DNA from 4 places in the Sporomusa rhizae genome. Region 1 is predicted to be linked to each of the others. Evidence: riboswitches for the same ligand, from Rfam matches in the RefSeq annotation. Region 1 holds a riboswitch; each other region holds the start of a gene.
What was found. A riboswitch is a leader RNA that binds a small molecule or an ion and turns the genes downstream of it on or off. The one in region 1 is predicted to bind cyclic di-AMP.
Positions count from the first base shown of each region.

Region 2: another riboswitch for cyclic di-AMP. It lies ahead of SRRS_RS10845 (C40 family peptidase); the one in region 1 lies ahead of SRRS_RS13580 (3D domain-containing protein).
Region 3: another riboswitch for cyclic di-AMP. It lies ahead of SRRS_RS17520 (4-hydroxy-tetrahydrodipicolinate reductase); the one in region 1 lies ahead of SRRS_RS13580 (3D domain-containing protein).
Region 4: another riboswitch for cyclic di-AMP. It lies ahead of SRRS_RS22085 (DUF2294 domain-containing protein); the one in region 1 lies ahead of SRRS_RS13580 (3D domain-containing protein).

Region 1 is NZ_CP156925.1:2,886,245-2,894,004, reverse strand. It holds gene SRRS_RS13610 (ferritin family protein) at 1-489, shown strand, start outside; gene SRRS_RS13605 (NAD(P)/FAD-dependent oxidoreductase) at 641-1,312, shown strand; gene SRRS_RS13600 (Zn-dependent hydrolase) at 1,419-2,672, shown strand; gene SRRS_RS13595 (2-phosphosulfolactate phosphatase) at 2,714-3,415, shown strand; gene SRRS_RS13590 (3D domain-containing protein) at 3,546-4,331, shown strand; gene SRRS_RS13585 (L,D-transpeptidase family protein) at 4,429-5,148, shown strand; cyclic di-AMP (ydaO/yuaA leader) riboswitch at 5,254-5,399, shown strand; gene SRRS_RS13580 (3D domain-containing protein) at 5,398-6,003, shown strand; gene SRRS_RS13575 (DMT family transporter) at 6,183-6,635, shown strand; gene SRRS_RS13570 (acyl-CoA dehydrogenase family protein) at 6,741-7,760, shown strand, end outside.
Region 2 is NZ_CP156925.1:2,369,059-2,376,818, forward strand. It holds gene aroH (chorismate mutase) at 1-100, shown strand, start outside; gene mqnE (aminofutalosine synthase MqnE) at 170-1,246, opposite strand; gene SRRS_RS10840 (glycosyltransferase family 2 protein) at 1,412-2,371, shown strand; cyclic di-AMP (ydaO/yuaA leader) riboswitch at 2,471-2,609, shown strand; gene SRRS_RS10845 (C40 family peptidase) at 2,613-3,281, shown strand; gene SRRS_RS10850 (ABC transporter ATP-binding protein) at 3,434-5,164, shown strand; gene SRRS_RS10855 (metal ABC transporter solute-binding protein, Zn/Mn family) at 5,319-6,311, shown strand; gene SRRS_RS10860 (Fur family transcriptional regulator) at 6,329-6,769, shown strand; gene SRRS_RS10865 (metal ABC transporter ATP-binding protein) at 6,781-7,509, shown strand; gene SRRS_RS10870 (metal ABC transporter permease) at 7,527-7,760, shown strand, end outside.
Region 3 is NZ_CP156925.1:3,697,023-3,704,782, forward strand. It holds gene SRRS_RS17505 (gamma-glutamyl-gamma-aminobutyrate hydrolase family protein) at 567-1,298, shown strand; gene SRRS_RS17510 (hypothetical protein) at 1,355-1,900, opposite strand; gene SRRS_RS17515 (DMT family transporter) at 2,279-3,154, shown strand; gene SRRS_RS17520 (4-hydroxy-tetrahydrodipicolinate reductase) at 3,218-3,985, opposite strand; cyclic di-AMP (ydaO/yuaA leader) riboswitch at 4,122-4,257, opposite strand; gene SRRS_RS17525 (Na+/H+ antiporter NhaC family protein) at 4,652-5,803, opposite strand; gene SRRS_RS17530 (TetR/AcrR family transcriptional regulator) at 6,023-6,613, opposite strand; gene SRRS_RS17535 (DUF456 domain-containing protein) at 6,629-7,147, opposite strand; gene purD (phosphoribosylamine--glycine ligase) at 7,178-7,760, opposite strand, start outside.
Region 4 is NZ_CP156925.1:4,718,110-4,725,869, reverse strand. It holds gene SRRS_RS22110 (exodeoxyribonuclease III) at 1-318, opposite strand, end outside; gene SRRS_RS22105 (diaminopimelate dehydrogenase) at 564-1,541, shown strand; gene SRRS_RS22100 (DUF3870 domain-containing protein) at 1,943-2,284, shown strand; gene SRRS_RS22095 (dipeptide epimerase) at 2,458-3,549, shown strand; gene dcuC (C4-dicarboxylate transporter DcuC) at 3,623-4,984, shown strand; cyclic di-AMP (ydaO/yuaA leader) riboswitch at 5,329-5,464, shown strand; gene SRRS_RS22085 (DUF2294 domain-containing protein) at 5,544-5,930, shown strand; gene SRRS_RS22080 (helix-turn-helix domain-containing protein) at 6,184-6,462, shown strand; partial or broken gene SRRS_RS22075 (APC family permease) at 6,588-6,869, shown strand; gene SRRS_RS22070 (methyl-accepting chemotaxis protein) at 7,065-7,760, shown strand, end outside.

The DNA.
Region 1 (7,760 bases):
TCTTGTAACATGGGTAATTTATTTAGTGATCTGGAAGGTTTACGAATCGCCATTGATATGGAAGCACGGGGTCGCGATTTTTACAAGAAAGCGTATGAACAAGCTGAGACGAAAAGTCATAAAGATTTGTTTATGTTTTTAATGAATGAAGAAAGTAAACATTATGAGCAATTTACTGGAATCTACCAAAAACTTAGAGAGAGTAAAAATTATGATTCAGATGATTACCTTTTCGACCCGGAAACTTCAAAATACCTGACAGCCCTTGCCGAACCGTGTATTTTTCCTAAAGACAAGGAAGAAAGAGCTAAAACTCTTACTGATATTATAAAAGCTGCTATACAAGATGAAAAAGATTCTATTTTATTTTATGATGCCCTAGCAAAGTATGCTAAATTTGAAGAAGCCAGAAATATCTTTAATTTATTAAAAGAAGAAGAACAAAAGCATGTAGTAAAATTAAGAGAAATATTAAATTTGTTAGTGTAAAAATCAAATAGTCATAAAATATAGCGTCCAAGCGCTATATTTTTTTAGCACTTTGTGAAAAATATTTTTTTATAGCAGGAAATTTATAATCAATATCTAATTATAATAATATTCCGGTACATATGGTTATTTTATGAAGGAGGATAAAATTATGGAGACTAAAACAGATTTACTTGAAAAAGGTGCAATTGTGCAGCGTGATAAAGAAACCTATGCGATTGCTCCACATATTCCCGGCGGTGTAATTCTTGATGTAAATGTATTGAGGAAAATAGCAGATGTTTCTGAAAAATACGGTGCTAAAGCATTAAAACTTACTTCGGCACAACGGATTGCTATTGTTGGTATAGCTGAAGATAAAATCGATGCCGCCTGGGAAGACCTAGGCCTGGACAAAGGTGCTGCTATTGGGTTATGTGTAAGAAGTGTAAAAATTTGCCCGGCAACTCATTTTTGCAAAAGAGCACAGCAGGATGGTTTAACATTAGGACTAGAACTTGATAAATTATACCATGGCTTGGAATTGCCGGGAAAACTAAAGTTGGGGGTTAGCGGCTGTACAAATTCTTGCGCTGAAAGTTCAGTTAAAGACATTGGTCTTATCGGTACTGCAAAAGGCTGGAAGATAGTTATCGGTGGCTGTGCTGGTGCCAGAGCGAGAATTGGCGATGTATTAATTGAGCAGGTTCCACAAGAAGAAGTGCTGTCGATTATTGAAAAAGTAATTGCATACTATAAAGAAAACGCCCGCAAATTCGAGCGTATCGGAATGATGATCGATCGTCTTGGTCTAGACACTGTAAAACAAGGAATATTAGGGTAAAAGATAAAAACGCTTGGAAATCCAAGCGTTTTATCTTTTAAAATCGATTATGGAATTTTTACCAAAATAGAGTTATACTGTCAGTAGAGATTTATTTAAGGGGGCGATGGCTATTCAAACTAATAACTCGCAAGACATATCCTGGGTTTTGGCACAAATAGAGCATATCGCTCAGTTTGGACAAAATGCGTCTGGTATCACACGCCTGGCTTTTACTGATGATGATCTTCAAGCGCGAAAATATATCATTGAACTAATGCAAAGTGCAGGTCTTGCCGTAATTACTGATGCTATTGGAAATATCATCGGGCGGTATGAACCAGAAGGAATTAATCCCGAGGCTGCAACTGTGATGACAGGTTCTCATCTTGACACCGTACCTTCCGGAGGAAAGTACGACGGGGTGCTAGGAATAGTGTGTGGACTAGCGGCTGTCAGTCGTCTAAAGACTCGAGATGAACTTAAACATCCTTTAGAGGTCGTTGTGTTCGCCGCTGAAGAATCCAGCAGATTTTCCTTTGCCACTATAGGAAGTAAGGCAATGGCCGGACTAACTAACCCTGCTGTATTGAAACGAATTAAGGACCACGAAGAAATTAGCTTAGCCTCAGAGTTAGAAAAAATCGGGCTTAAAATTGATAACGCTCTAAATGCGGCGCGACCAGCTAATAGTATTAAAGGATTTGTAGAATTGCATATTGAGCATGGTGAACTTTTAGATGAGAAGAGTATCAATATTGGTATTGTAGATAGAGTTTCCGCACCTACTAGACTAAAGATAACAGTCACTGGGATGCCTGGTCATTCTGGCGCAATCTCCATTGCAGAACGACAAGACGCTTTAGTGAGTGCATCTTTGATAGTGTTGGCCATTAGGAACATTGCGGCCGAATATGAATACAAAGGCGCCATTGGAACAGTAACAATATTGAAGACACGTCCTGGCGCTATTAATGTAATTCCCGGAAAAGTCGAAATGTGGGTTGATATACGAGGAACAGAGCATGAGAGTATTGTTGAAATGCTGCAGGAAATAAAAGACGCGGTAAGTTCTATTGCCGACGACAATGATACTGCAGTTGCTATTGAAGTATTAGCATCTGAAAAGCCGGTTTCTCTCAGTCAAAATTTGAATCAGATTATCGAAACTGTGTGTTCCAAACTGAGACTGTCCAGCCTTAGGCTTGATAGCCGTGCGGGGCATGATGCCATGAACATAGCTTATGTAGCACCCGCCGGATTGATATTTGTTCCTTGTAAAGACGGCGTGAGTCACAACGAGAACGAATACATTAACCCGAAAGACATTGAAGCAGGATTAGATGTATTAACAGAAACACTATACCAATTGGCAAAATAACTTTAAAAAATATATTTAAATCAAGCGAGGTACATATATAGTTGAACATTGATATTTGTTTTACACCTAACGACTTTAATGCTAAGGAATATGGCGGTTACGCTGCGGTAGTTATTGACGCCTTTCGCGCGACTACAAGTATTGCTACAGCCTGCGCAAACGGTTGTAAGCGAATCATCCCGGTAAAAACGGTGGAAGAGGCCCTCCAGATCAAGAACAAATATCCTGAAGTATTCCTGGCTGGGGAACGGGAGGGCTTACTTATACCAGGGTTTAACCTAGGAAATTCGCCCTATGAATATACAAGAGAACAAATTGCTGATAAAACCCTCGTTATGACAACTACCAATGGAACCCTGGCATTGACAAAAGCGGCTTCACTTCCCAGAGTATATGTAGCAGCTTTTGTTAACGCGGCTGCTGTTACTAACGCTTTGCGTCAGCAGCAGGAAAACATAGTTATTTTGTGTGCAGGCTCCGAAGGGCGTTTTTCGTTAGAAGATACTTTATGTGCTGGTCTGCTTGCAGAACGACTAAGTAGCATGTCTAAGCTTAGCGATACTGCTTTAGCTGCCAAGGGAATGTATTGTGATTTTAAAAATGATCTGCTAAACCGCGTTTCCGAATCATCACATGCCAAATATTTAAGTAGTATAGGCTTTGAACAAGATATCGCCTATTGCTTAAACCATGACACGTTGTCAGTAGTACCAATATTTGCAGAAAACAGTATAACGGCTTGATTATACGTCGGTATTGCCTGAATGATAACATTCAGGCTTTTTATTTGTTCAATTTTCCCTCTGTTATTTATGTAAACCATATGATAAAATGTCTACTGAGCCAAGCCATCAAATGAGAGGAGTTTTATATTTGAAGAAAAAAATAGCCGCGATCCTGTTGATGGTTTTTTCAGTGCCATTTTTTACGCCTGTAGTACCTAAAGCCAATGCAGCATTTTTGGATGATAAACTGGCCCAAGTTGCCGGCAACCTAACCGCCACCCAGATACAAGAGTTAATAAAAGTAAAAGAGACGTTAAATGCAAGTGATAGGCAAGCCTTATTGGGCAGAATAGCGCAAACGGCTCTGGAACGTTCTGGAAATGCTACTGTTGCTAATAATATTACCGCACTTGCTGAACAATTAACACCGAAAGAGCAGACTGTTTCGCGGGATAATCTTACTCAGATGGTAGAATCTACAGTACGCAATAAAGTACAAGAGAAAGTGCAAGGAGAAGTAACCAATCATTTCGCTGGTTATCAGAAAGAAATTGCACTTCTTTCACAGTTGTTTAATAACAGCAATAACCTAACCCCTAAAGCGGTTGAAAATAATAACACACTTGCTGGAGCACCGGAGAATTACCGCAGAATGCTTGATATGACTGCGACTGCTTACGGTCCAGGAATGCTCGATAACGGCAAATGGAATAATTCAACCTATGTGGGTGGCAAAGTAAAAAAAGGGGTAGTAGCTGTTGACCCTAAAGTAATTCCTATGGGAACAAAACTCTGGGTCGAGGGCTACGGCCCGGCTGTAGCTGAGGATCAAGGCAGTGCCATTAAAGGCAATCGGATTGACTTGGCTTTCGACACAAGACAGGAAGCTCTTGACTATGGTATTCAAAAAGTAAAAGTGTACGTTTTAAATTAACCGGCCAATGGCCGGTTTCTTTTATTCCTCTTTTCATACCCCTTTGAAAATGCGCATATATTTTGTGGAAGAGTAGTTTGCATGAGGAGGGAGTTTAGTGAATTCATTCCGGTCTCTCAGAATTAGGCGATCCCGGATATTTTATAGTATTGTAATTTTGGCTATTATTAGTATTGCGTTTAGCATAATTAGTTTCGAGTACATAGATGAACAAGAGTTTGCATCAATTGGAACAAACCAACCGACAGAATCTCCCAAAGGCAAAGTAAGTATTGTGGTAAAGATACAGTCAAGGGTGCTCGAACTTTATAATGACGAGCAATTATATAAAAAATATCGCATCGCGGTAGGGAAAAGTAAAACTCCGACACCAATAGGTGAATGGAATGTAGTTTGGAAGGATTACGACTGGGGAACAGGTTTTGGGACTCGGTGGATGGGCCTAAATGTACCGTGGGGCACCTATGGTATTCATGGTACTAATAAGCCATGGTCAATTGGCCAGTTTGCCAGTCATGGCTGCATCCGAATGCGTAATAAAGACATCGAAGAACTGTTCGAATGGATTCCTATTGGAACTCCGGTGCGAATTGAAGACAGAAAAGTAAGTGTAAATAGGAATCTGAAATTAAAAACATCCGGCGCTGATGTTGTAGTATTACAGCTGAAACTTAAAGAACTGGGGTATTTTCAAGGCAGGGCAGATGGTTTGTTTGGCACTATGACCGAAGAAGCCGTTAAAGCTTTCCAGGCAGATAAGGGAATACCTGTTACCGGTGTGGCCAATAAGGAACTATACACAGTCTTAGGAATATAAAATTAGTTAACGTGTCATAAATAGGAAACAATTCGCGCTATTTAGTGATAACATAAAAATTTAGCTATTTAAGAAATTTGACCAATTTTACAATAATGTGTATTATTATTTATAATGCCGAATCCTTATAAGGTACGGGGGAACCAATAGATATACAGGGGTGAAATCCGCTATGGCGGAGGGGTGATTCTCTTTTCTTCTCTTTGACCCTAACCCGACAGCTAACCTCGGAGGCATAAATAAAGAGAGGTGGTACAACTGAAGAGAGCATTTTTTGCAATTTTGTTTGTATTTACCGTGTTGTGCTTAACTACCAACCCGGCTGTCGGATTGGCTGCACCGCCGCAGGATATGGCGGCCTTAACTATCGGGGCACGCGGTGATGACGTACGATTGGTACAGAAGCTGCTGGCAGATGGCGGTTTTTATGCCGGAGAGATTGATGGGGTTTTTGGTCCTGTTACCGCAAAAGCCGTAAAAGAATTTCAACAAAGTGCTAACCTTACTGTAAATGGGATTATAGACAAAGAAAACTTTGTCTATCTTGAACGGTTGGCTGGTGAACCCAGCAGATACAGTCGTTCCCTTATTATGAGAGCATCAGGCTATAGTGCGTTTGACCCAGGTAATGGAAACCGCACCTATTCCGGTAGCCTTTTGCGGAAGGGCTTGGTTGCTGTTGATCCATCAGTGATTCCTCTGGGGACTAGGTTGTATATTAAGGGGTACGGCTATGCGATAGCTGACGATATTGGCAGTGCTATTAAAGGCAACCGTATTGACTTAGCTTTTGACAGCCACCGCGAAGCGTTAAACTTTGGATTGCAGAAAGTTACAGTATACGTGCTGGACTAAGAAAGTTGGCAGGCCGTGGCCTGCTTTTCTTTTTATAATAGCTAACTTCCCGGAATATTAACAGGCCCTAAGTATTATACTATTTTTATCCTGTGACTAACCTTCTGATGGGGTTAAAACCCAATCTGAAGCTAAGTCTACTTTATAATTATGTATAGTACAAGGGGGCGTGTTTAGGCTTGAACTTTATTTCGAACGAAATGCTGCCATTAGTATTAGCATTGGTTTCAGGGGTATTAATGGCAGTACAAGGTTCGCTTAATACTGCATTAAGTAAAGTTATCGGTCTTCTAGAAGCTACTTTTTTTGTCCATATTACGGGAACTATTTTGGCTGTGATCTTGCTTTTTTTCTTTAAAATGGGAAAAGGTAATTTGTATGCATGGCAAGATGCACCTTGGTATTCATGGCTGGGTGGTTTTATTGGCGTAGCTATAATATATTTAGTAGCAGCTAGTATTCCGGGAGTCGGTGTAGCTAATGCTACAACGGCTATTATTGTTGGGCAAGTCTTAACGGCTATAATTATTGACCACTTTGGCGGCTTCGGTCTTGAGCGTATGTCATGCAGTCCTCAGCAGATATTTGGACTGGTATTACTTGCAATAGGCGCTAAATTGTTATTAAAATAGCGTTTTTTTATTTTTTTCGCTATTAGGTGTTAACAAAAAAAAAATTATAAGGTATACTTATCATTAGAATTTTTTGGTATCATGTCACCAACAAGGAGGCAAAGCATGGATTTTAACTTTACTCCCGATCAACTGGATCTGCAAAAGATGGTTAGAGAATTAGTTACTAAAGAAATCACTCCTCACGCTTTAGAAATGGATAAAGAAGGCGTGGTTCCTCCAGAACTTTGGAAAAAATTGGACGAAGCTGGATTGCTTAATCTAACCGTTCCTGAAGAGTATGATGGTCCGGGTCTCGAAGCTCTCTCAATTGCTCTTATTTATGAAGAATTAGGCAAAGGTTGCGCTGGTGTTGCCACGACAACAGCTGCAAACGCATTAGCTTCGTATCCAGTGGTATTGTTAGGCAATGATGATCAAAAACGCAAGTTTTTTGATATCATAAATAACGGTAAATTGGCTGCTTTTGCACTAACCGAACCAGGTGCCGGATCTGATGCCGGAGCCGTTGCTACATCTGCAGTCAAAGACGGTGAACACTATATACTTAATGGTACTAAGTGCTTTATTACCAATGGTGGTATTGCCGATATTTTTGTAATCTTTGCTAATACACGTAAAACAGCCGGTATCCGTGGGTTAACCGCGTTTATCGTTGAGCGCGGCACCCCTGGTTTCTCTGTAGGTAAAGAAGAAGAGAAGATGGGCATCAGAGCATCTAACACCTGTGAATTGGTTTTGGAGAATGTGCGTATTCCTGCAGCTAACAGGATTGGCCGCGAAGGAGAAGGCTTTAAAATTGCAATGAAAACTCTGGATGCAGCCCGTCCATTTGTCGGCGCAGTTTCAGTAGGCTTGGCCCAATCTGCCTTTGAGCTTGCTGTTAAATACTCTAAAGAGCGTGTTCAATTTGATAAGCCGATTGCTTCGTTCCAGCTTATTCAAGCAATGTTAGCAGATATGGCTATGCAAATCGAAGCAGCTCGCCTTTTGGTATATAAAGCTTGCTGGATGAAAGACCAAGGAGTTGACTATGCTAAGGAATCCGCCATAGCCAAATGTTTTGCTGCCGATACGGCTATGAAGGTTACAACCGATGCCGTACAAGTACTTGGCGGTTATGGG
Region 2 (7,760 bases), 520 kb from region 1:
TGTTCGGGTATTGATTCTCTGGAATACTGATGTTAGGCAGCAAGAGATTAAACATGTTTATTTGCATGATGCTGTTATTTTGCGGCAGGATATTAGGTAATAAAACAAGTTAAACGTACTAAAGCCTGCATTGTTCATTGACAATGCAGGCTTTAGTTATTAATAAATACTACTCATAAATGTTAATAATATTATATAGTGAATCGCGCTCAACAGGTATACGTCCGGCCTGACGAATTAAGGTCAAGATTGTTTCGGTACTTAAGAGCTGGCTGGTTTTAGCTCCGGCTGCGTGGCTGATTTTTTCTTCGCTGACAGTGCCGTCGATGTCGTTAGCACCAAAACCAAGGGCAAGTTGAGCAATCTGAGGGTTTAACATAACCCAATATGCTTTGATATTATTAAAATTATCCAGCATTAATCTAGCGATTGCTACCATTTTTAGATCTTCCCAAGCCGGAACCCGGCTAATTGATTCAGACAATCTGGTGTTAGCAGGATGAAAGGGAAGTCCGATAAAGGTTTGGAAGCCTTTTGTTTCGTCTTGCAGAGTGCGAAGAGCGAGTAGATGATCAATTCTTTCCTCTGGTGTTTCAATATGGCCGTACAGTATACTAGCGTTCGTGCGGATGTCTAGCTTATGTGCAACGCGAGCCGCATCAAGCCATTCAGCGGCACTAGCTTTATTGGGACATACTTCCCGGCGTACTCTATCACTAAGAATTTCGGCACCGCCGCCAGGCATAGAACCTAAGCCAGCCGCCTTAAGCCTCTGGAGTACACCGGTTATGCTTTGACCGGAAATCTTAGCGAAATAGCATATCTCAACACAAGTAAATGCCTTAAGATGAATATGCGGTAAAGCAGTATGCAGGGCGCTAATTATATCCACATAGTATTCAAAAGGCCAGTCAGGGTGCAAGCCGCTAACTATGTGAAGTTCGGCAAGACGTTTGTCTTCAGCTGCCTTTGCCGCTACAGTTAACACCTGTTCTTTGGTCATGGCATAAGCATGAGCACTGTCGCTATCACAACCAAATGCACAAAACTTACATTTGGCAGTGCAAACATTAGTCAAATTTATATGGCGGTTAACATTAAAATAGACATAATTGCCACTGATACGCTGTCTTGCTATATCGGCGAGATATCCAAGCCAACCTATGTCATTAGAAGCAAGTAAAGTTAAGCCGTCGTTACGGGTAAGCCGGATACCGGCGCGGATTTTAGCTTCTAGTTTATCCAAGGCAGACACTCCTTTCCTAAAATAATTTCGCGGTTTATAGGAGATATCCTGCTAACTGGCCAAGGACGGTTTGGGTGCTAAATGTATTAAATCTTGGCTAAAGATTTAATTGCAATTATGGGCAGGTGATGTAATAATATATTGGTGACAAGGAGGGGGAGCGGTATGCCGTTACCTAAAAAACTAATTTCTATTGTTGTACCAGTATTTAATGAACAAGATAATATCGACAACTTTTATCAGGAAGTTATTAAACATATGGAGCAGCAGCCTTATTATTTTGAGCTTATCTTCATCGATGACGGATCGAGTGATGCTACTCCTCTTATCCTTGAACGGTTAGTAAATTCTGATAACCGGGTGAGGGCCTTGATTTTAGCTCGAAACTTCGGTCATCAAGTGGCTTTGTCCTGTGGCTTAGACCATGCCGATGGGGATGCAGTAATTACTATGGATGGCGATATGCAGCATCCGCCCGAAATGTTACCGCAATTACTTGCCCAATGGAATAATGGCTTTCAGGTAGTCCAAACAATACGGGTTAATACAGAAGGGGTATCTTGGTTTAAGAGCTTTACCTCAGGTATGTTCTATAAACTAATGAATGCGGTGTCAAATATACGGGTTACTGAGGGCGGTTCTGACTTTAGACTGCTTGATAAACAGGTGGTGAAAAGCTTCCGGCGGTTCCGGGAACGTGCAAGGTTTATTAGGGGCATGATTAGTGCAATCGGGTATCGCCAAACGTATATCGAATTTGTTGCTCCCAAGCGATTTGCCGGAAAATCTAAATTTTCCTTACGAAAGATGCTGCACTTTGCTTTAGATGGTATTACGGCCTATTCAAAAACGCCGCTTAGATTTGCGTTTTACATAGGTATAGCGTTAGGACTCGGCAGTATCGTTCTGACATTGCATGTAATATATATTAGATTGTTTACCGACGAAGCTGTTCCTGGCTGGGCAACAATAACTGCCAGTATTTCGCTTTTAGGCGGACTGCAATTAGCAGGAATCGGCATTATTGGCGAATATGTCGGAAGAATATTTGAAGAAGTAAAACAACGTCCTTTATATTGGCTGCGCGCTGAACTTGGTCAGCAGACAGAAAAACATAATCAATGAAAATTCTTTGCTAATAAAAACAATTACCCTAATAAATGTAAAAAAAACACGATTTTGGGCAGGAATTTTTAGTTTTTAGACGAATATAAGAATAAAGAGCATTGTAGAAAGCCGAATCCAGCTCAGGAACGGGGGAACCATTTTATGGGGTGAAACGTAAGAAGTGTTATGCTTCTTACGTAGGGTGCCTGCAACCCTAACCCGTCAGCTAACCTCGGAGGCCAGCGAGAGGAGAAATGTATTGGGAAAGTTTTTCGGGTTTGTTGTCGCTTTTTGTCTCTTTTTTGGGACCGCTACTTTTGCCCATGCTTCCGGTACATATGAGGTCGGTGACCAGGGAGCCGATGTAGTCGCCATTCAAGCCCAGCTAAATAGTCTAGGCTTTAACGCAGGATCAGCTGATGGTGATTTTGGCGAATTAACAGCTAGTGCTGTTAAGGCTTTTCAGGCGGCTCGTGGTCTAGACGCTGATGGTGTAGTAGGGGCGCAAACTTATCGTGCTCTAATGGGAAGGGATATTCCGGTCAGCCGTGATTCTTCAACGGCTTCGATACGGCGTGTTGTTCAGACTTCCATGCGCTACACTGGTGTACCTTATGTATTCGGTGGGACGAGTCCCGGTGGTTTTGACTGTTCCGGCTTTACCCGTTATGTATTTGCTCAGAGTGGTATTTACCTGCCGCGTATGGCTGATGAGCAGTTTGAAGTCGGACGATATGTATCTTACAATCGTCTCCAGCCTGGAGATTTAGTGTTTTTTAGCACTTATGCTTCAGGAGCATCTCACAGCGGTATCTACCTTGGTGATGGTAGATTTATCAGTGCTACGTCCAGCCGCGGTGTAGCTATTGACAGTATGAACAGTAGCTATTGGGGTCCGCGTTACGTTGGCGCCCGTCGTGTGATGTAAAGGAACAAAAGGGAAGGCGTTGTCAGCCTTCCCATTTTTATTTTTTTGATTAGGGGTATGTTTGGCAGGATTTTTTAAAAAATGCTGGTATTTAAATAAAGTAATTGGTACATACTATGTAAGTTAAGTGTTATTATGGTGGAGAATTTATTATGTTTACTTTTTACTGGCGCAAATTTATAATGCCCTACTGGCTGCAGGCCACGACGGCGATAGTGTGTTTTATCATTGCAAGTATAGCTGGCTTAGCAGCGCCGTTAGTCGTAAAGCTGCTAATTGATGATGCGCTGTCTGGCGGCAACATCACATTTTTGCATATTATTATTGCCGGGATAGTAATATTGTATCTAATCCGCGGCTTATTTTCCTATTTCTACGGTTACCGTATGGCTAAGGCTGGTAACCAGATGTTGGCTAAGCTACGGGAAGACATGTTCACCAAATTACAGTCACTCGACTATGCTTATTTTATGAAAATGCCCTCCGGTGATTTGATTTCATTGTTTACTAATGACTTGTTGTTGATTCAACAGGCGGTAACTGTGGGTATACCGGATATCATTGTCGAGTCGCTAAACCTACTGGCCATCATGGCAATTATGATTTATTTTGATTGGAAATTGGCCATGGTAACATTCGCAACCTTGCCTTTTATTATTGTCGCTATCAGCTTTTTTAATAGTAAAATTGGCAGGATGGGGGCGCTTGTTGAACATACTTTGGCTAAGGTAACGTCAATTATTCAACAATCTTTGGTATCGGTAATGATTGTGCAAAGTTATGTTCGTGAAGATTATGAGTATCGAAAATTTAGTGACAAAATTCAACAGGCTGCGGGGGATTTGCTGAAAGCCCAGCGTTTGAGCGCGATACTTGTTCCCTTGGTAGAATTCCTTGCTGCTATTGGTTTGACGATAATTGTTTGGTATGGCGGGCGGGAAGTTATTAATGGCGATTTGAGTATCGGCGGGATGTTTGCTTTTTTAGTTTATATTATCAATGTCCCTATGCCTGTTCGTAAGATCAGTCAGGCGATGACATTTTTAAAGTTTGGAATAGTAGCTTGGAATCGTATTAACAATTTGCTTAATGAACAAACTCCATCTGTTGCCGATGGTTATCTGGATATGTCTAAAGCACAGGGGGTTGTCGAATTTAAAGATGTGTCGTTTGCTTACCGAACAGGTAAGCCTGTATTGGAAGCAATCAGCATTTCGGCTAAACCTGGGGAGATTATTGCAATTGTAGGGCCAAGTGGTGCTGGTAAATCTTCATTTGCAAATCTGCTTTTACGATTTTATGATCCCACTCAGGGAGCTATTTATTTAGATGGCGTAAATATTAAAGACATAAAAATTAAGGATTTGCGGCAACATATAGGCTTTATTCAGCAAGAGCCTGTCTTATTTAATACAACTATTTTGGAAAACATCCGCTTTGGCAACCTTGCTGCTACTTCAAGCCAAATTGAACAGGCGGCTCGCAAGGCCAATGCTCATGCGTTCATTATGGAGCTACCACAAGGCTATAATACTGTTGTCGGTGAATTAGGCGGAAATTTGTCAGGTGGCCAGCGGCAACGGATTGCGATCGCCCGCGCGATCATTGCGGAACCATCTATTTTACTGCTAGATGAACCGACAGCTGCTTTGGACGCTCATACGGAGAAGCAGGTTATGGCAGCTATTCGGCAAGCCAGTATGGGACGAACAACTTTTATAATTACCCATAGGATGTCAACAATCATGGCTTCCGATCAGGTAATATATTTAGCTGGTGGCAGAATTGTTGAGACAGGTACTCACCAGGAATTACTTAGTAAAGGTGGGTTATATGCTCGGGTCGTCAAATATAGTGAAGCTGATTTTGGTATAAATGAGTAAAATAGTGGCAATAATTTTAGCGGCAATATTTTTGCCGCTAATTATTTTACTTTTATTAAGAATAATCCTATTAACTTCGTGGGATTTATTGACAAAAAAACAAACAACTGCTACCATTTAATAAGAATATTCCTATTAATAAAATGAGAGGTGTATGATGAGAGTAAAAGTATTTTTAACTGTACTGCTTATTGCCGGGCTTACCTTGATTGCAGGCTGCGGTCAAAAAACTGTTGCACCGGGCGATAATTCTCCACAGCAACCTAAAATTAAAGTCTTGGCTAGTGTTTATCCGGTATATGAATTTGTCCGGCAGGTAGGCGGCGATAAAGTTGAAGTAACTATGTTGGTACCAGCCGGGGCAGAACCGCATGAATGGGAACCATCGGCTAAAGACTTAGTTCAGGTTAAAAATTCTAAATTGTTTTTTTATCATGGGGCTAATTTAGAACATTGGCTAAGTAAAGTAACGGCTAAAGATGTACTTGGCAATACAACAGCAGTAGAAGTAAGTAAAGATATTGAACTAAGAGAGGGTACAGCTCATACGCACGATCATGACCCGGCGGAAGAGCACAAGCATAATGCTAATGAAAAACAGGAACCTGAAAAGCATCAGGAAGTAGATCCGCATGTTTGGCTTGATCCTGTACTTGCGCAGAAGGAAGTAAATACCATTGCCGAAGCGCTTGCGGCGGCAGACCCTGCTAACGCAGTATACTATCGAGATAATGCGACTAAATATAATGAACAGTTACAGAAGCTTCATAGCGAATATCAAGATGGCCTAAAAACAGTTCAAAAGAGGATTATTGTTACTAGTCATGCAGCATTTGGTTACCTTGGCTCCCGCTATAATTTGGAGCAGGTTGCAATTATGGGCATATCACCAGATGCTGAACCAACACCGGAGAAGATGGCCGATATTGTGCGGATGTGCCGAGAACGGCAAGTTACATACCTATTTGCCGAATCCATTGTTAGTCCTAAAGTAGCTGAAACATTAGCTAAAGAAGCCGGTGCCAAAGTACTTTTATTACATCCTATTGATTCTTTGACTCCTGATGAAATTAAACAAGGTAAAGACTATCTAACGTTAATGCGGGAAAATTTGGCCAATCTTAAATTAGCTCTAAGTAGTAACTAGAGAATAGGGGAGCGAAAATGACTGCAATCAATGCAGCGGGTACCATTATAGTGGTAAACCGTCTAAAAGAAAAAGGTTATCGCATAACAGGTCAGAGGCAAGCTTTAGTTGAGCAACTGGTTGAGTCAGAAGAACCTCTATCAGCCTTTGAAATTTGGGAGAGACTTCGGATACAGTATAAGGATGTAAGTTTAGATACTGTTTATCGAAACCTTCATGTGCTAGTTGATTTAGGAGCATTAATTCCCATAAATGCTATGGGGAAAGAAGGGGTTAGGTATGAACTAGTGTATACGAGTCATCACCATCATATTGTCTGTGTAAAATGCGGACAGACGCAATGCATTGATTATTGCCCCGTTGATCCCCATCTAATTTCTGTATTGAAAACGCACGGATATGAGCTAGTGCGACACAATCTGCAATTATTCGGCGTGTGCCGCCATTGTAATTGTTAAGGAGTAATGTTATGGCTGAAGTTAAATTACAAGATATTTCTTTTCGTTATAACACTGAATTGGTATTAAGCAATATAACATTTTCAGTGAATCAAGGTGAGTTTGTAGTAGCAGTAGGTCCTAACGGTGCGGGTAAAAGCACAATGCTTAAGATAATAGCCGGACTTATTGAGCCGATTTCCGGTCAGGTGCTAATAGATCACAAAGATGTACGACAGGCAGCTAAACAGGGAATTATCGGTTATGTACCACAGCATTATGCACAGAATACGGCAGCATTTCCGGCTACGGTGGAAGAGATAGTTGCGTTAGGGCTTGTCAATGTACAGGGGGCAGTAAAGAATAAAGGAGCTAAACATATAGTCACCCATATGCTGGAGCTAGTGGGAGCCCAAGAATTGCATGGCCGCCGTATCGGGGAATTATCCGGCGGTCAGCAGCAGCGGGTTATGGTTGCAAGGGCTTTGGCGGGAAACCCGCAGTTGTTATTATTGGACGAACCGACAAGTGGTGTCGATTATGCTGCTAGTGCCAAAATTTATGAATTGCTATCGCAGCTTAATAATACCTTGGGCATTACTATCGTAATGGTATCACACGATATTGAAAATGCCACCCGCTTTGCGTCTAAGGTGGCGTGCATCAACCATAGTTTATGTTTTTTTGGCAGCAGTGAACAGTTTCGTACCAATCATGCAACTATGCAGCATTTATGGTATTATTCAACATACACCGGATAAGGAATAAGGAGATTCATATGCCGATTTTTGAAATGTTTCAATATGATTTTATGCAAAGAGCCCTTATCGCCGGACTAATAACGGCAGTTATCTGTCCGCTGTTAGGCATGTTTGTGGTAGTTCGGCGGCAGTCGCTTATTGGTGATGGATTAGGACATATTGCTTTTGCCGGAGTGACCGGGGGGTATTTGCTTGGTATTTATCCGGCAGTAGGCGCTTTCGCCATAACCATCGCAGGGGCGGCGGGTATT
Region 3 (7,760 bases), 810 kb from region 1:
ATATTGCAACTTTTATGCCAACCGAATAACATAAAGAAAAAGATATTTTTTTTACATTTTTAATATTGTGTATATCCTGAGGGTGGAGACAAATACAATCATGTATGACCCATATGTTTATTTTAATAATTATCAACATCTGTGATTAATCCTACTACAAACAGAACAATTTTGCAGCATTTTTTTTGCCATACATCTATTTATGAACATTTTTTAAAGTAATTTGTACATTCACTACATACACAATTAGACTAAAAAAATACAGTTATCAGTAACTTATCCCACTCATCAGGTTACCAATAGGTTAACCTATTGGTAACCTGATGATAACCAATTAGTCATATTAGGGTATTATCTTTCAAAACTTCCCTTATAAAACCCTCTTTTATCTGTTTTGGGTCAGCCTAATACTGTCAAAATGAGTTTCATGCCTTTTTTCTCTTATATGGAAGGAATTTTGCATTATTATCGATAACTTAATAATAATAGATTGGTATAAAGGTGCGCATTCAATCTGCTCATCCTTATGCCTGCCCTATTCGTAAAATCGTTGGGAGATGGATATATTGCGCAAACCAGTTATTGGAATTACTTGCAACACATTATTGGCTGAGGGCACAGTACTTCCCGGTATGATAAGAGCATTTGCCAATACCGATTACATCGACGCCGTCACGAAAGCCGAAGGGATACCAATTTTATTACCACCTGTAGCAAATCCAGCTCTTATCAGCGAACAAGTTGCAGCAGTTGACGGCTTAATCATGTCAGGCGGGCCTGACGTTGATCCGCAATTATACGGAGAAGAGCCTCTGGAAAAGTTGGGCTGTGTAAATCATGTCCGGGATGAATACGAATTGTTAGTAGTCAAGGCAGCTGCCCAATTAAAAAAACCTATCCTGGGCATTTGCCGCGGTGTACAAATTATCAACGTTGCCTATGGCGGGACACTATATCAAGATATATCCCAAATTGAAGGGACAAGCATTAAACACTTTCAGGAGGTTACCCAAAGAGACGCCTTGTGGCATACTGTGACTATTAAGCCAGCATCCACCTTGGCATCCATCATTGGCGAGGACAACATCCTCGTTAACAGTTTTCATCATCAAGCGTTGAAAACTGCCGCTCCTGGCTTTAATATCACAGCTTATTCTAAAGATGGGGTTATCGAAGCCATTGAACTTGCTGGCGACCATTTTGTGCTAGGCGTACAGTGGCATCCCGAAATGATAGCAAAAAAATACCCTGCCATGTTGGCATTGTTTAGAGCCTTGGTTAAACAAGCAAGCTTGTAATGCAACAGGCTTGCACCTTTCTTTAGAAAAGGAGCAAGCCTGTTTTATTTTAGTTCTTAATAAGAAGCATTTCCCTGGTTTATAACCTTTTTAAAACGCCATCCCTTCGCTAGGGTAATATGTTGAATCTGAAGGCTTATCTGAGAATAATCCCATTGATAATCAATGACTTTTTCGTCTAAGCCAGTCCCGCATTCGGTTATTTTTCCGGACGTAGTCTTGCCATCACTATAAAATTTCTCCGTAGTAAATGAAAAAACAGGGTCGAATCCGCAACTGGTTTCCTTAATCATTTCCCAAAGAACAATCGTTTGAGAATTTTCTTCCGCTAATATACTGGCAAAATACTCGATTTTCTTTTTTCCCACCGTCCAATTGACGTCAGCCAGTGTGCTATAAATTCCAATATCTGTTTTCTGTCTGTAAGTCAGGGTTAGATGATCATTTTGCATCAATGCTCCGGCAACAGCCGTCAGGATGTCCTCTTTACTGCTGGCCAAAGTTTTGTCCCCAGGAGTGCTTGCAAGAGCAACTTTGGTACCGCATTGACAACAAAATTTGCTTGCTTCAGCTACCGGCTGACCGCATTGAGTACAGTACATTGCTAATCCCTCCTGCGACCGATAACTTATGATTTTCACTTTGTAAATTCCGTTATGTAAAATAAAGCCTGTTTTTGTTACCATCAATATAATTTATGAAAAAAGCCGGAATTTGTGCAGACTGTTATACTTTAATGCTACGTTGCTTCTCACAAAAAAAGTACTTATATTTTTAATAATAGTATGGTTACCATGCTTATGATACAATGTGACTGAAGACAAAAACGCTTTCCGTTGAAAGGAGGATTACGGATGCTTTTTAAGCCTCTTTTTGAAAATGATACTCCGGTAGCAATCCATTCCTAAGACGGAAGGATTGCTTGAGCATAGGCCTTCCGTCTGTAAATCATAACCGACTAAAAGACGGAGGGATTGTTAATGATAAAGAATTATGCCGGACAAATATACCTGACCCTAGCCGCAAGCATCTGGGGTGGTATGTATGTAGTGAGCAAAGTTGTGCTTGCAGTTATATCTCCAATTGAGCTAGTTTGGCTGCGCTATTTTGTGGCCCTGCTAACACTGAGTATATTGGGCCTTATTACCCGCCAGTCGTGGCAAATCCGAAAAAAAGACCTTCCACTGATTATAGCCATCGGAATAATTGGCTACTCAATTTCAATCTGGATGCAATTTCTCGGTACACAGCTCTCCTCGGCTCAGATGGGCGCAGTAATTACTTCGGCAACGCCTGCGTTTATGGCTATATTTGCCCGTATTTTATTAGGAGAACAAATCACTTTTAAAAAAGCATTATCAGTGTGTTTGGCAACTACAGGTGTTCTAATGATTGTTGGCATTGGTGATCTAGGCGATTCATCCCGGCTTGGCGGCGGCATATTGGCAATAGCCGCACTTACTTGGGCGCTAATGTCTGTACTCATAAAACGAGTGCCTAACGATTACTCACAACTTGTAATTACGACATACGCAATATTGGTTGCAACGGTAGTAATTACACCATTTGCTGTCACCGAAATAACAACAAGCGATCTTCAAGTTCTTACTCAGCCCAAAGTGTGGGGAGGAGTACTATATATTGGTACCGTCTCCACTGCAGGTGCGTTCTTTCTTTGGAACAAAGGGCTGCAAATAGTTACCGCGACAAGCGCCGGACTTTACTTTTTCTTTCAACCGGTGGTTGGCACCCTGCTAGGTTGGCTTTTCTTAGGGGAGCAAGTTGGCTTGACCTTTTGGATCGGCGCCTTGCTAATCTTATCCGGGGTCTTACTGGTTATTAAGGAAGAAGCATAATAAATCACACCCACCCGTATAACGGGTGGGTGTGATTTATTAAAAAACTGTTATCATAAAGGGTTAGTAAACCGGAATGTTTTTTCTAAACATATCCGCAATTACTGTTTCCATGGTATATAACCCAGGGGGTTGACCTAATAAAAATTTGGCGGCAAAAATTGCCCCCTGCCCAAAGGCGGCCCTGCTGATACTTTCATGGAGCAAGCGGATTGTCTGATTTGGCATCCCAAAGATGATTTCGTGCCTGCCAACGATTCCGCCAACACGAATTGAATGTAGGTGTTCTTTAACATTGAGATTAAGTGCTTTTGCTATTTTTTTGGCGGTTCCTGAAACTTCTTTTTTGCCTTTAAAATGTTCCTCAACAATCTCGATATCCGCATGAGGAGCTATTTTTTGTAAAATTTGAGCGGCTACCAGCAAAACATTAATCCCTAATGTAATGTTGGGAGAATAAAGCACCGGCGCAGACTCAGCAAAAGACTGTAATAAGTCCAGTTCCTCTTTCTCATATTGGGAAATCGCAGAGATAATAGGAATCCCGGCTGACGCAGCCTTTTCGTATAAGTAAAGCCCGGTAAGCCCTGAAAAATCTATGAGAGCATCGATTGGTCTTGTGTCAAAAAAATTATCGTCAATGTCCCCAATAGAAAAAATCTCCCCTGCGTCACATTCATGACCTAATAGGCGGCTGGCATATTTCCGGTGATCCTCATAGCCTTTACGCACTACCCACTCCAGCGTGAATAGATTATCATGCAGGAATTCGTTAGCAATAATTTTTCCCGTCTTCCCAAACCCAAAAATGCCAATTCTAATTTTCTCCACTCAAAATTCCTCCTTAAAACTGTAGTTTGTTTTTTTACTACCTCATCCTGCATGACGCAGTAGCTTTACAAAATCAGCTTCCGAGAAGGAATGTTTAAAGACTCGTAAATGGCCTTTAATGATTGGCAGGACAACACATCCTTCTCTTTCAACGCCTACGAGGTTAGCTGACGGATTCGGGCAGAAAGAAATTTGCCCTACCTGTTCTACAGGATTCACCCCGAAAATGGGTCCCCCGCTTCCATGAGATTGGAATTCGGCGATTGCCTTACTTATGATTTAAAAACATATCTATATCCTATCGGAACTTCAAAACAAATTATATTTTTCAAAAACCAAAAATATTCATACCTCCGCGATATATTTTTTTTGGTGCATTTATCTTTATATTCTTTTTCCTAATTTTACCATACTTTAATTAATTTGTATTCATTTACTTTACTTATTTCATATAAATAGTATATATAGAGAATGAAAATTCTCATTCCGGCCCGCCGAAACCACCTAAGAAAGCACGCAAATAAAAAAGAGTCTTCTTCCAGACTCATTTAGACAATAAAAGAGCCTGGTGACAGGCTCCTCCAAAATTTTTTTATTTAATCATACAACATCATTTTGAATATATCAATGACCTATTTTACTGGTTGCGATTCCTCAAAAATATATCTATATCTTTGTTCGTACAACTAAATTAGTCAGCGGTACTAAGAATAGATAAAAAGCATAAATGATGAATCCGGCATCTGCCGATAGCATTACCGCAGGGACAGCGCCGGCAATATTCCACGGAATCAGTGCAGAGATTACTATTACCGTATTCTCCAGATCAACTGCTAACCGGTAATTGCTTAATTGATTTCTTTCATAAAGTTTATGGGTAATTTGATGGCTAAGCATTACGGCCAGTGTTTGGTTGCAGGCAAATGCGGCTGTGGCTATGCTTGACAATACAGCCGTGAGATATACACTGGTTTTCGTGCTGATTTTTTCAAAAAAAACTTCAATGTCACTCAGTAAACCAGTCCCTTGAAAGATACCGGCATAGGCTGAAGAAATCAGCACAATGAGGGAAACGTTCAGCATAGAATACAACCCGCCACCCCGAATTATATCGGCAAAGAAGCCCCCATTTTCCATACGGTATCCTGTGGCAATATAATTCATTAATTTAAGAAACGGTATGTGTTGAACAAAAAGAGCAATCAATACACTTAATAAAATACTGACACCCATTGATAGCTTCACATCTACCCGGAAAGCAGCAAACACTAGTATAATGAGCGCCGGCAACAACACAATCAGGCTTATATCAAAAGAATTTATTATTTCATCTACAATTTGATTATTGTAAAAAGCCAACGGATTGGTATAAGACAAATATACATACCCCAAGATGGAAAGGGCAAAGGGAATGCTTGCCGTCTTATTCATGTTTGCAATATTGATATACAGCTTGGTGTTAGTCAAAGCGGCTACAAGGTTGGCGCTTGAAGACATAGGCGAACATCTGTCGCCAAAATAAGCCCCGGCAATGATTGCACCGGCAGCCATATTTATATCAACGTTACCGCTCTTCGCCAAAACTATCAGCACTACCCCAATTGTCCCAACGGTTCCGAAAGAAGTGCCAAGCAAAAAGGACACCAGACAGGACAATAGGAACGCCGATACTATAAAGTACTTGGCACTCATAAACATTATGCCGTAATACACGATAAAGGGAATCGTGCCGCAAGCCCGCCAAGCCGCCGTTATTATCCCGATTAATACAAAAATCTTAATTACAATCAACGACTTTTTTGAGTCGTCTCCCATCATCTTCAATAAATCGGTTAAGGTATAGCCTCTACGAAGGGATATAAGTGTAAAGCAGCTAAGCCCGAAAAGTAAAGGGTAGAGTATTGATATACTATGATAAATGCTGAAAAGCAACGAGGCAAAGAAAAGAAAAAATATAATTATTATATCCAAAAAGCCATCCCTCTCTAAGGTTAGTAACGAAAGGCTTGCACCAGTAGGCGCAAGCCTTTTTTCACGTTATCGGGCAACAATACCGTAGAGAAAAGTGTCGGCAATGCCATGAGCTGCCTTTTCAATAGACTCCATATTGGGGCCAACAAACCCCTGGAATACCATCATGACAATTACGCTGAACAGGCCGTGAGCCGCTTTGTGTGCGTTACAGGGTCTAATAGTCCCCTGCTCAATACCTTCTTCTAAAATCCGTTCCAGCACGCCAATGGTTTTTCGAAATCTTTCCCGGTACTTTTCCCGCTGCGCCTCGGTGAAGCTTGATGGTTCTTCATGTCCAAGACCGCGCATCTCATGCATAAGCACCCGCCACAAATCTGCGTTTTCCACATAAAAATCCAAAAAAACCTTGATTGCTTTCTGCACTTTATCTAAAGAAGGTTCAGACAGCCCGGCAATATCGTTAAGTTCACTTTCAAATTTAGCGCTGCGTTCTTTAATAAGTGTGTAAAATAGCTGTTCCTTATTAACAAAATAGTTGTATACTGTGCCTTTACCGGTATCGGCCAATGCAATAATTTCATCAACTGTGGCGCGGTGATACCCCTTACGGGAAAAAACAGTATAGGCAGCATCGAGTATTTGCCGGCGTTTCATATGTTTCCTCCTGTTCTAGACCTGCCACGTTAGTCTGGAGATCACAAAAACCACCATCCCTATGGCCATTGCTAACTTAAAAATCATAGCCAAAGTTTGGCCAATAACAATACTTTTGGCAACACGTCCTGCTTTTTCTGAGCTGCCTGTGGCCCAATACTCCGCTAAGTAACCGGCAGTAAAAGACCCGCCGATAGCTCCGGCAATAGAGCCAAGCCCCGGCATAATTCCCGTACCAATAATCCCACCGGCAATTCCGCCGATAAAAGCGGCTATGATAGCTGAACGGGACGCGTTTTCTTTCTTCGCTCCGAGCGAACCCGCTATAAATTCAACGATTTCTCCGATCACCAGAGCAGCAAACAGGATGATGAGTACCATACTACTCATATGACTAAAGTTATCTAAATATCCATAACCAAGAGCAGTAAAAAAGATCAGCCAATTTCCAGGCAGACCAATAACGGTCATACCGATTCCAATAACTGAAGCTACGATAACAAGTAGATTAACAACTGTTAAACCTGCATCCAAAGTAGGCACTCCCTTTGCTACGGCTATCGCTTACTTTCGATTAAAAGCCCGGTGCGCAATATCTGTCCGGTATTGTCTGCCGGCAAATTCTATTTTTGGTACTGCTTGGTATACCTTATCTACCGCAGTTTTAATATCTTGAGCTACGGCGGTTACGCCAAGCACCCTGCCGCCATTTGTAACTAACTGGCCGTTTTTGGTACCTGTTCCGGCATGGAAAACCATAACGCCTTGGGCTTCCGCCTGGCCGATTCCGGAAATGACGTCGCCTTTGTTGTAGCTGCCAGGATAACCGCCGGCAGCCAGTACTACACAAACAGCAGCCTGCTGTTTCCAAACTATATTGGCATCAGCTAATCTACCATCCACGCAAGCTTCCATTATATCCACCAGATCACTATCTAAAAGTGGCAGTACAACCTGGGTTTCCGGGTCGCCGAATCTGGCATTGAACTCGATAACTTTGGGGCCCTTGGCAGTGATCATCAGCCCGGCATACAGGCAGCCTTTATAGATAATGCCTTCTTGGCGCATAGCATCAACTACCGGCTGTAATACTTCGCGCCTTACCTGGTCACGGATTTCAGAAGTAACAACCGGCGCCGGAGCATAG
Region 4 (7,760 bases), 1.8 Mb from region 1:
GGTATAAACATTAACTAGATAAAATTGTTCAAATTCCAGTGTAATTATACGCCCTTCCTGATCATGCTCTTCCATGTTCATACCATAGGTAACGGTTAAAGGTTTAATCCGGGTGAAAATAGCAGTGCCGGAGTAGCCTTTTTTTACGGCATCATTCCAGTATTGATAATACCCGTCAAGGGTTAACTCGGATTGGCTTTGCTGCATTTTAGTTTCCTGCACACAGAAAATATCTGCTGCCATACTCTGAAAGAAATCTTCAAAGCCTTTAGCCAGGCAGGCTCTAAGACCGTTTACGTTCCAGGATATTAGTCTCATAACAACTCTCTTTCTTATTGATTACTTACTATCACAATTAAAAATTCTCTTTAAAGATCTGTTTTCCTGCTGGGATAATAGCTGGGCAGGAGAATAGACTATGGTAAGTTAATTTTTTAATGATAAATAGCAGGTAATTTGCCTATTTGCGTCGAAAAATATCATTTCTTAACATGTATGGCGTTTTATTGAGAACGTTTGTTTTTGTTAGGAAAACATGAAGATAGATAATCAGGAGGAAATGTATGAATCAGAAAATACGAATTGGCATCGTTGGTTACGGCAATTTAGGAAAAGGGGCGGAACTGGCGGTAGGAAAAAATCATGACATGGAACTGGTGGCCGTTTTTTCCCGTCGCTCCCTTAGCGGTACCCTGAGTGGTGTACCGGCTGTGCCGATAAGCCAAGTTGGAAAATACCGCGATAAAATTGATGTTATGCTGTTGTGCGGCGGCTCAGCTACCGATCTTGCTGAACAAGGGCCGCAAATTTCGGCTTTATTCCATACAGTTGACAGTTTTGATACCCATGCTAAAATTCCTGAGTATTTTGCTGCTATGGATAAGAGTGCTAAGGCAGCCGGGAAAGCGGCGGCTATTTCAGTTGGCTGGGATCCTGGTTTGTTTTCGCTCAATCGCTTATTAGCCGGTGCTGTTATGCCGCAAGGAACGGATTATACTTTTTGGGGAAAAGGTGTAAGCCAAGGGCACTCGGATGCTATTCGCCGTATTGCCGGGGTTAAGAACGCGAAGCAGTATACTATTCCTAAACAAGAAGCTGTTGAAGCTGTTCGCTTAGGGAAAAATCCGGCGATCAACTCTAATGAAGTGCATATTCGTGACTGCTATGTAGTAGCAGAATCCGGTGCAGATCTTGCCGCCATCGAAACCGCTATCAAAACAATGCCGCATTACTTTGTCGGTTATGAGACCCATGTTACTTTTGTTTCAGAAGAAGAATTTAAGGCCAAACATTCCGGTATTCCACATGGCGGCTTTGTTTTCCGCGCCGGACAAACCAGTCCTGGCGTGAATCATATCTTTGAGTTTGGCCTCAAGCTTGACAGTAATCCTGAGTTCACTGCCAGTGTACTTGCCGCTTACGCCCGGGCCACTTTCCGCCTGGCTAAGCATGGCTTTACCGGGGCCTGTACCGTTTTCGACATTCCTTTCGCCTGGCTGTCGCCTAAATCGGCCGATGAACTCAGGCGCGAGCTGCTATAATAGATAGGCAGAAAAAGCGTGAATCCGTAAGCGGGTCCACGCTTTATCTACCTTAACATAAGTGCGACTTTATTAAAAAACAAGCTGCGGAAAATATTGTCTTAGTCTGACGGCTAAAATCGGTTTAAGCTGCAGTTTTGTTATATCGTCAATGTCCATTCCTGGGAGAATGATTGTCGGTGCTGGTAAACATAATTTTTTTCGATATAGGAAAATATGATTTTTATTTAGATTTGCGCAATATTTCTGTAAACTTGATCCGAGGCTTGCTACAAGGCGCATCTTCGTAATATTTCCTAACAGGAAAATCTCGATAGTTAAAGGAATTTCCCATTCTTGCGCGAATACATTATAATAACAAAGCACCAACTCATTTTAAATATGTCTAGTGTGGGGATACAATGTTTGCTGAAAATACTATCTATATTGTAGGCAATGCTAAATCACAACAGCATAATCCGATTACTCACCAATATGGACAGTTTTTTATTGGTTTTGTTGTGGAACGGGAAACCGGAAGAATTGTAAATTGCGGCTGCTCTGCAACGATACCCGTAACTGCAGATTTTATCTGTAGTATATTTAATGGAAGAAACCTGCGGGACGATTTTGACGCTATTAGACAGCAGGTGGAAAACCGTTATTTCGGTTCGTCGCAGAAAGCAATTTTGGTAGCGTATAAAGACGCCCAGAAAAAGTTTTCCCGAATAACTAATGGCTTACCTGTTGATCTGAACGAGTAATTACATATAAGGCTGCTTTGTTTATCGTGGGCTTGCTTAGTTTTACGCAAGTATACGGCATAAATAAAATCCAGCAACAAAGTCTTCCCGCTGAAGACTATTGTTCTGCTGGAATTTTTTATGTCATAAAAGGAATACCTTGCAAGATATCGAACATAAGGAGGAGATTGCCTGTGAAAATTGCAGCAATTAAGATTGGCAAAGTCAGTATACCGCTAAAAAAACCGTTTAAGACTGCTCTCCGGCAGGTTAATTCGGCAGAAGACATTATCATCAAGGTTATTGCCGATACCGGCGAGATTGGTTTCGGTAATGCTCCGCCCACGGCAGTTATTACTGGGGATAGCCAAGACTCCATTATTGCCGCCATTCGCGATACCATTGGCCCAAAGTTGATTGGCATGGATGTTGACAATCTGGAAGAGATTATGAGTGCAATTGACACCTCAATGCTGCATAACAGCTCAGCCAAAGCAGCGCTGGATATTGCTGTTTATGATTTGTTTGGCAAACTGCATGGCATTCCGCTCTACAAATTGTTTGGCGGGTACCGTAATGCTATGGAGACAGATTTGACGATTAGTGTCAATGCGCCGGAAGAAATGGTTCGGGATTCGCTGGAAGCTGTTGCCGAAGGCTATAAGGCGCTCAAGCTCAAAGTAGGTACAGATGCGGCGCTGGACATTAAGCGGGTGCAAGCCATTCGCGAAGCTGTCGGTTATGATGTCAAAATCCGCCTCGATGCCAATCAGGGCTGGAAACCTAAAGAAGCTGTCAGAACTATCCGAAAGTTTGAGGATATGGGGCTCGACATTGAATTGATTGAGCAGCCGGTAAAAGCCCACGATTTCAAAGGGCTCAAATATGTCACCGATAATGTACAGACAGATATTATGGCAGATGAAGCCGCTTTTGGTACATATGAAGTATTTCAACTGCTGGCAATGGAAGCTTGTGACCTAATCAATATTAAATTGATGAAAGCAGGCGGTTTGCACAACGCAATCAAAATTGCTCATTTTGCTGAAACAATGGGTGTTGAATGTATGATGGGCTGTATGCTGGAAAGCAAAGTTGGAATTACAGCCGCCGCCAGCATTGCGGCCAGTAAAAAGATTATTACCAGGGCTGATTTGGATGCCGCCGTGTTATTAGCTGAAGATCCTGTTGTGGGCGGCGTAAGCTTTAGCAAAAACCAGCTTATTATTCCCGACGCTCCGGGATTAGGAATTACCGACGTAAAAGGCTGGCAGGAAATCTGCTGAGAGGAGGGGACTAACAAAACTGGAAGAAGCCGGTACTAAGAAGGTGTATAAAATAAAATAGGAGGTAAGTTTTGTGGGTATTGTTCTTTCATTAATTGTTACGTTTTGGGTAGGGTATCTTATTGTAAAAAAATACAAACCGCAACCTGTTTTATTCATGGCTGGACTAATCCTAATGTTTGCTGCAGTAGCGCTTGGTCTTGGTGAGATTTTGCCGGCTAAGTCCAGCACTGGCTCAGTATTTGTCGATGCTTTTGAATTTATAAAACAAACCATGAGTTCACGGGCGGCCGGTCTTGGCCTTAACATCATGGCCGTAGGCGGTTTTGCCCGCTATATGGATCATATTGGCGCAAGTAAGTCTCTGGTAAAACTGACCATTAAGCCGCTGTTGGCTTTCCGTTCGCCCTATTTGGTAATGGCTGGCACTTGGGTCTTGGGTATGTTTTTAGGTTTGTGCATTAATAGTGCTTCCGGGTTGGCCATGCTGCTTATGGTTACCGTATTCCCGGTACTTATCAGCCTTGGCGTAAGCCGCCTGTCTGCTACCGCAGTTATCGCCACAACTCTTTGTCTTGACTGGAGCCCAAGCGATACCGGTACAATCCTTTCGGCCAACACTGCGGGTATTGACCCCGTACTTTACTGGACTAACTACCAAATTCCTATTGCCGCAGTTGTAATTCCTGTCGTAGCCGTACTTCATTTTGCCGTACAAAAGTGGATGGATAAACGCGATGGACATGTTGTTCAAGCTAGCGAATTAGCTGCTTCCGATTCAGATGAAACCGTTCCTCCGATGATTTACGCAATTCTTCCCGCGGTGCCGCTGGCTTTAATATTGATTTTCAGCAGCCTGTGGATTACCTGGATTAAGATGGATATTATTAAAGCCATGTTTATTGGTGTTGCGGTTGGTATGGTCTTTGAATATATCCGTCACAGAGATGGTAAAAAAGTTCTCAATGACATCCAATCCTTCTTTGATGGTCTGGGAATGCAAATGGCTAATGTTATCACCCTGATTGTAGCTGGTGAAACTTTTGCCAAAGGTCTTACTACTATTGGAACAATTGATACCATCATTGCTTCCGCGCAAACTTCCGGCTTCGGTGCCGCTGGTATGATCCTGGTTATGATCGGCATAATTGCTGTTTCTTCGGTTGTCATGGGTTCAGGCAATGCTCCGTTCTTTGCTTTTGCCGCACTGACACCGACAGTAGCAGCTAAAATGTCGGTTGCGCCTGTTGTAATGCTGCTGCCGATGCACTTTGCGGCCAGTGCCGCCCGGGCTATCTCGCCGATAACCGCAGTTATTGTTGTTGCTTCTAGTATGGGTGGTGTTTCCCCGTTTGATGTAGTTAAACGGACGGCCATTCCGATGATTGGTGCGTTACTCTGCATTATCATTGCTAACTTTGTATTTTTCTACTAATAAATTGAGACTCCAAAAAGCCCTAGTATAAGCTAGGGCTTTTTTTGTCCTGATAGAAATATAACTTTCGCCTGGATAAGGGCAACATCGACTTCCGCTTTCGCCAAAGGCTCGGCGCAAGTCGTGTTTTCTTTATAATATTGTAATTAATAGATTATGGGAATAACGCCATTTAAAGGTATTCTCAATTTGGCCGTGGTAAAATGAAGAAAGAAGTAGCAACGATGAGGTAAGCTATGATTTCCTGTGATACCTGCTTTATTTGTAGGATAGCCATTTGCCGTTAGCCGCTATTGTTCTAATTGCAGCTTTTCTTTTAGCAGTTCCGGGAGTATAGTATTTATAACAGCATAAGGCCGAGTTCCAGTATGGAAGCGGAGGAACCACTTTTTGGGGTTAATTCTGTTAATGCAGAAGGGATGTCTTATCTCTTGCCATCCTACCCGTCAGCTAACTTCGTAGGCTAAAGCAAGGGGTCGCTAGACCTTTTAGGGTCTTCTTTTTGTTTTTCCGGACTTCTACAAGAAGGAATCCGGACAGTTGGAGGTACGATAAAGTAATGGCCCCAAAAAAAGCCGTATTGGAAGCGGCTATAAGTGATTCTTTTATTAAATTGCAGCGCAGCCAGGTTGGGCGCGGACCTGTCGAAACCCGGACATATATTATTGAAGATATGGTCCTCGTACGGTTTAAAGGAGTGCTCACTGTCGAGGAGACTCATTTAGCCAAAACCGATAAGGGGCGGCAGGTAGTAAAGGAAATGCGCCAGATACTCAGGGAAACTTTTAGTAACCAAGCTGAGGAGCTGGTCGCAAGGCTTACCGAGTGTAAGGTCATTAGTAGTCACAGTGATATAAGTACAAAAACCGGCGAACGAGTCGAAATATATATATTGGAAAACAACTTAGAGAAAAAACTTAGATGTCTGGAGAAGAGTGGCGTATAACACTAAAAAGTGTTTGGATACCAGCCTTCAGATACGAGCGGAAACATGACCAACGGGCTGGTGGACAGGGCACGAGGCAAAAGCTTGGTGTTGGGTAGGCCGGTACGAAGGTATGAGGCAAAGAGGTTTTTCTTATGCCTGGTATTTTTGTACCGGTCTATTATTTTGCCTTGATTAGGCGTAGTTAGGGCAGTTTCGACTGTCTTGATGTGATATTATTATTTTTATTATTGATGAATAAGAGGGGATCAGAATGATTGGTGAGAAGCTGCGGTCATTACGTGAACGCTGCGGCATGACTCAGGAAGAAATGGCAGAATCGTTAGGTGTGTCGATTGTGGCAATTGAACACTATGAAGCCGATCGTTGGAAGCCGGGAAATAGTCTTGTTACTAAAATTGCGGAGCTGCTAAAAGTAACGGTGCCGGAACTGGTAGGCGACTGCATGGCCGTGAAAAATGAGGACGGTAGTACTGTTTATATCAAAAATCTAGGCTGCGGCCGTTTTTGTGCGGTAGGCAGAACAAAATAGGAAATACTGGCGGGTAAAGCATAGGTAGTATTATGGATGCTGCGCAGGCCGGTATGGAGAAATTAGGCATAAACTATGCTCAATTTCTCCATACCGGCCATTTTCTTTTTTATTTAACTGCCGCCCAAAAAGTTCAAGAAAAATGGCAGCAATGGAATCCTGATGTTGAATTAGTAACCATTTATTCCCCTTATCGGTTGGTTATAGGTCCGCTTGTTAATTATGTGGAACGGTTGGAGCGTAAAAAAGAACCGGACGATTTTATTACCGTAGTGATTCCGGAGTTTGAGACCAGGAAATGGTGGCATCGTCTGCTGCATAATCAAACCGGATTTATTCTCAGAACGTTACTAATTCTTAATAAGAATGTAATAGTTACTACTATTCCGTTTCATTTGCACAAATAAAACACAATATTGAGAAAATTAATGCAATATGTAACATAATGCAGGAAAATGCTGCTATGCATAGAATTTATCAAAGTAATTCAGGTCTTTATTAGAATATTGATAGTAGCTTTGATTTCAAGCCAATATTAACTAACTTACATACTAATTAGTGCAAAACAATGGCATTAAAAAATATATAAGTGAGGCGACACTATGCAACGGCATTCCGGAGAAGAAATCTTGCGGTTATTTACTGAATTAGCCCCTTACATTAATGATTTTATTATTGAGGATGTAGGGGTATCGGTAATTAAAGACGGACTTTATACTGCGTATGTGCCTGGTAAGTCTTTCGACCTCGGAGTTAAAGCAGGCCAGCCTATGCAAGGGCAGGTCAGTGAGCAATGTATTAAAACAGGCAGTAAGGTTATTCGTTTGATAACCAAGGAGCAATCGGCTTTTGGGATTCCTTATATTGCGTGCGCGCATCCCATAAAAGAGAGGGCAGCTACCATTGGCTGTGTTATTACAACCCAAGCTATTGTCAATCAGGAGAAAATCCGGTCTATTTCCAGTGAACTTGCGGCTTCGTCTGAGGAATTTAGTGCCAGTATGGAGGAAATCGCGGCAGGTGCACAAGAGTTGGCGAATATTTGCAGCGAACTTGGAGAACTGAGTGGCGACCTGGCTGCTACCATTAAGCATACTGACGAAATTGTTGCTTTTATTAGAAACGTGTCCAACCAGACCAATCTGCTGGGATTGAATGCCGCTATAGAATCTGCCCGTGTCGGTGAAGCTGGCAGAGGGTTCAGTGTTGTGGCTGAAGAAGTTAGGAAGCTGGCTGCCGTAAGCGCCGAGTCAGTTAAAAACATCAATGCGTCCTTACACCAAATCCAAGAGTCTATC